One region of the Staphylococcus agnetis genome, then DNA from elsewhere that is predicted to be linked to it. Evidence: predicted binding sites of a transcription regulator. Region 1 holds the regulator's gene; the other holds the start of a gene.
What was found. Region 1 encodes LexA, which represses DNA repair genes until DNA is damaged. Its sites were predicted from a motif close to CGAACATATGTTCG; they were not measured.
Positions count from the first base shown of each region.

Region 2: the regulator LexA is predicted to act here: its motif matches at 1,279-1,292, upstream of GJE18_RS03125 (YolD-like family protein).

Region 1 is NZ_CP045927.1:985,800-988,265, reverse strand. Features, by position in the region: gene GJE18_RS04950 (DUF896 domain-containing protein) at 1-107, opposite strand, end outside; gene sosA (DNA damage-induced cell division inhibitor SosA) at 322-546, opposite strand; gene lexA (transcriptional repressor LexA) at 690-1,313, shown strand; gene GJE18_RS04935 (DUF4176 domain-containing protein) at 1,388-1,699, opposite strand; gene GJE18_RS04930 (hypothetical protein) at 2,033-2,209, opposite strand; gene GJE18_RS04925 (DUF443 family protein) at 2,225-2,410, opposite strand.
Region 2 is NZ_CP045927.1:620,735-623,200, forward strand. Features, by position in the region: gene GJE18_RS03115 (competence protein ComK) at 1-60, shown strand, start outside; gene GJE18_RS03120 (GNAT family N-acetyltransferase) at 434-883, shown strand; gene GJE18_RS03125 (YolD-like family protein) at 1,316-1,726, shown strand; tRNA gene GJE18_RS03130 (tRNA-Asn) at 1,880-1,954, shown strand; tRNA gene GJE18_RS03135 (tRNA-Ser) at 1,958-2,046, shown strand; gene GJE18_RS03140 (GNAT family N-acetyltransferase) at 2,299-2,466, shown strand, end outside.

The sequences.
Region 1 (2,466 bases):
TCACTTCTTAAGCGTGATTGTTCTTTTGCTTCAACTTCAGTCAAACCTTCACTTTTCTTTTTCTTAGCGAGTGCATTAATACGTTGTAATTTTTCTTGACTAAGCATAATTGAAAACCTCCGTCAATATTCTCTACAAAATATAACAGAAAAGATGCATAAAACCAACCACTCTGACTTATAAGCTGAATAAAAAAAGACAATGTGAAACGTCATTCATCATTTCACATCGTCCTTATAAAACCTTTATATTGAATTGTGTATAGTCTCATTACCGTGCGCCTCATTTCTATGTCTTTATGTCAAATGTTCGGTTTTAAATTTATCGAACTGTCACAGCGAGCACACTTTGTTGATCATTAGACTTTTGTTCGTATTTTTGTACGTGTTCTGTTTGGTTAGAATTAATTTGATGATCAGTCATTTCGTACGTTTGTTCTGTATGCGCAGTTTGGCTAGTCATAATAAAAAACACGAAAAAGATAATCATAGAAACAACAAACACTGATAAATACAGATATATTTCATTTAATTTAACTTTAATCATTATCAACATCTCCTAGAACATTTGTTTGTGTATTCACTTTAACAGAACGAATGTTCTATGTCAACATCAAAACGAACAAATGTTTGTTCTGTTCGGATAACTATGCTATAATGTACATAAATCAAGCAAAGGAGTGCAATCAGATGAGAGAACTGACAAAAAGACAAGAAGAAATATTTGAATTTATTAAGCATATTGTTCAAACAAAAGGATACCCGCCAAGTGTTCGAGAAATAGGAGAAGCAGTTGGATTAGCTTCAAGTTCAACTGTTCACGGTCACTTATCACGCCTTGAAGAGAAAGGCTACATCCGTCGTGACCCTACAAAACCTCGAGCAATCGAAATCGTAAGTGAGCTCATGGGTGAACCAGTAAATATGGAAGAAACAATTTATGTACCCGTTATCGGTAAAGTTACCGCTGGTACGCCGATTACTGCTGTAGAAAATGTTGAAGAATATTACCCACTGCCTGAACACTTTACTTCTACACATAATGGCCAAATCTTTATTTTAAATGTTGTAGGAGACAGTATGATTGAAGCTGGTATTTTAGATGGCGATAAAGTAATCGTAAGAAGTCAATCAATCGCAGAAAATGGCGATATCATCGTAGCGATGACGGAAGATGATGAAGCCACAGTGAAACGTTTTTATAAAGAAAAAAATCGTTATCGTTTACAACCTGAAAATAGTAGTTTAGATCCTATCTACTTAGAACACGTCACTGTGCTAGGTAAAGTTGTAGGCCTATTTAGAGAACTGTAATTCAATGTGATCTCCTTTGCTTATATAAAAACACCATCCCTAATTTGCGGATGGTGTTTTTCTTATCATATTTTTTAATTTAAACCGAATTGTTCTTGTGGTACAACGCCTTGTTTAATTTCAGAAGGCAACTGACTTTTCATTTCTACAAATAATTCTTGAAATCTCGTCTCTTCTTCATCTACATAGCCTTCAAAGACAACCTTATCAATATTTTCTTCATTGAAATAATAAATTTGATCTTCAACAACCCCTAAAGGATATTTACACGCGGAATAATCAAACATATATTTTTTATCATCTATTTCTACAATAGGACCACGATTAATAATCATTAATTTTTGTGAACCTTCTTTTAAATATATAATACTTCCAATTGTTTTCATAAATATCTCCAATCCCTTTAGTTACATCAAAGCATTAGCTTATTATGTATTTAAAATAGAACGTTATTTTTTTTTATAGATTATAGCTTCAGATACTCCAACTTTTACAGTAGCATAGCTTAAAAAGCTAAAAAATATAAGGAAAATTAGATGTATAATACCAATAATAAAATTAAAATCATTATATAGTAAGATAATGGTTAATGTCATAGATAATGCGAATAGACCCATTAAATAACCACTAATAATGAGCAGTTTAGTTTTTAACGTATTAAGAATTCTTAGTTTGTATTGTTTTTCACTTGATTTAAACCATGAAATTTCGGACCTTTTTCAAATTATCATTTGCACTATGGCAACTAAAATGAATGACAGTATGACTATTAATTTCGCTGTTGAAAGTTGAATCGTATCCATTGTTTTATTAACAATTGGCCTTAATACTGATGAAAGAAATACTGCCAGACCTGCTCCGATAGAAGCGAGTGCTGAGCGATTGTCTGTATTCATTTTCTTAATTACATATTAATGATATTCTTCCTCAATTAATTTATACGCATTTAACGGCAACCAATTAATCATTGGGAACAAATAAGGAAGAATATTTTTTTGTAAATCAACTAAAAATATACCTTCATCAGACTTCCATAATTTATACCTCAAATTTTTATTTAAATTTTCAAAATGACCAATAGGCCTATGCTTGTTCAAAATTTTCCAACTCCAATGATTGAATTATGGTTTGCAATAGATTATCAAAATTCCCT
Region 2 (2,466 bases), 370 kb from region 1:
ACTAACTATCAACCTGGCCCTGATGCCTCAAAACCATTTCCAAATCTTCCTGAAGTATAGATCCTTCAAAGTAATATCTTTTTAAATTATCCCAATGTTTATATGATATATCGACTCTTGCACATAACGTGAAATATAAAGGGTATAGTTGAATAACTATTGATTTTAAGGAGGCCCATGATGAGTCGTAACTTTAAAGTTTTCTTTACAACATATTTTCTAATTAATATTTTATTAAAATCCTTAGGTAATTTTTGTAAATGCTCAAATGATAGGATTGAATATGTTGACGCAAATGAAAGTGCGCAATGTAATGGTATTCCGAATGTAATTTAAAATGGATTCATATTTTGATGTATTAACACTTATACTTCTATTAAGTATGCTACTGTAGAAGTATAAGTGTATTTTTATGTTAAAGGGTGTGACCGTCATGTTTGTAGTTATGGATACAATCGAAGAAGCTCCAATGGATTTATTATTACTCGCGGATCCTTCTTATCAGAGAGTAAAGGCGTACTTAAATTCAGGTATATGTGTGGCATACAAAGAAGATGATGGTATTGTAGGAAGTTACATTTTAGTGGCGCTTGATACTGAACGTATCGAATTAGTTAACATTGCTGTTAAAGATTCAAAACAAGGTGTAGGTATTGGGAAAAAGTTACTTAATCATGCAATAGCTTTTGCAACTGAAAACCATTTTAAAGAAATGATTGTCGGTACTGGTAATTCAAGTATCAATCAAATTGCTTTTTATCAAAAAGCAGGTTTTAGATTAGTAGATGTGTTATTTGATTTCTTTAGTCAAGATAATGAAGCACCTATTTATGAAAATGGCATTTGGTGCAGAGATATGTTGCGTTTTAAAAGGCAATTATAGTGTGTTAACTCAAAATAGAAGTGGAATATATTATTATTGTAGTGTAAAATAATGTATAACACTATTAAATATTAGTCGTTTGACTAATTATAACAAAGATCGTCTTACTATTATTCTGAATATTGTCTAATCATTTTGAGATAGGTATTTTATAACCTCAATGGTTTGTGTGGTATTCAAAAGTGAGTTAAGGGATGGGGGGAGTGTCTTTTGAATAAAAAATTGAAACAGCAACTGTCATTTCTATTAACAGTAGGTGTTTTCGTGATTGCTGCGCTATTGTTTATTATGACGATTATGGGTATTTAATCCGATATTCAACGGTTTGAGCTCTTTTCTTAAGCCGTTTTTTAATTGGTCAAACGTTGAATCTTTAAAAAATCACTTCACAAACACGAACGTATGTTCTATAATGAGTGCGAGGTGATGAATATGTTGGACCGTACACTTCCCCCTAAGTATCAAACAGAAACGGATTATCGGAAAATACCACGTCAATATTTAAATGCACGCATACCGATGGGACGCGGTATTGTTAAATGGGCGCCTTTTGCGACGCTTCCAGAACAGTTCGAAAGAATTAAACAGTTTGAAGCGAATCAACTCAAAATTGACCGTCCTGACTTGAGTGAAGACCAAATCATCGAAATCAATCATATGTTGCATTTTAAAATTTCTAAAAATGAAAGTGCTAAAATCAGTTATTGGCGTTCGGGCTATATTCATACGATAGAGGGATATATTACTTCAATCAATACATTGAATAATGAACTTACAATTGCTAATAAACGCCAAACAGACCGGTTAACGATAGGTTTAAATGAACTTTATGCATTGGAATAGGGAAATAGTGCGATTACATTGTGCAAAACGTAAAGTTGGCGGAATTTCAGCTCCTATAGTGTAAATATTCCGTTAACTTTTTTAATTTTAGCTCTTGATTTCTTCAACCGAATTGATATAATAGTATCTGTGCTTACAAAAAAATAATATGAATCCACAGTAGCTCAGTGGTAGAGCTATCGGCTGTTAACCGATCGGTCGTAGGTTCGAGTCCTACCTGTGGAGCCATTAGGAAACGTACTCAAGTTGGCTGAAGAGGCGCCCCTGCTAAGGGTGTAGGTCGCGAGAGCGGCGCGAGGGTTCGAATCCCTCCGTTTCCGTTTAAAGAACATTGCAATCGCAATGTTCTTTTTTTATACATTAAACGTCGTTGTATTAGTCTGTTATAAAGGGATTTTAATAAATTTAGATACCTTTCTTATAATTGTTTTTGCAAGCTGAACGTCCCCGAAAACGTGGTGTTACTTCTTTTAATGTTCATGTTTATATTTATTTTACTCTATACCTACAGATGTGCATTTATTCCATAAAATGATATATTCCTCTAAAATAAAGTTAAAAGGGGGAATTGTATGATACGAACAGCTACCATAAATGATGCCACAGCCATTGCAGAACTAACATATATGATTTGGAAAGATATGGAACTTGAAATAGTTGAAAACTATGATAAGTCTGAAGTAATTAAAGTAATCGAAGAAAGTGTCGCTTCTGAATCATATCGAAATAGTTATCATCGT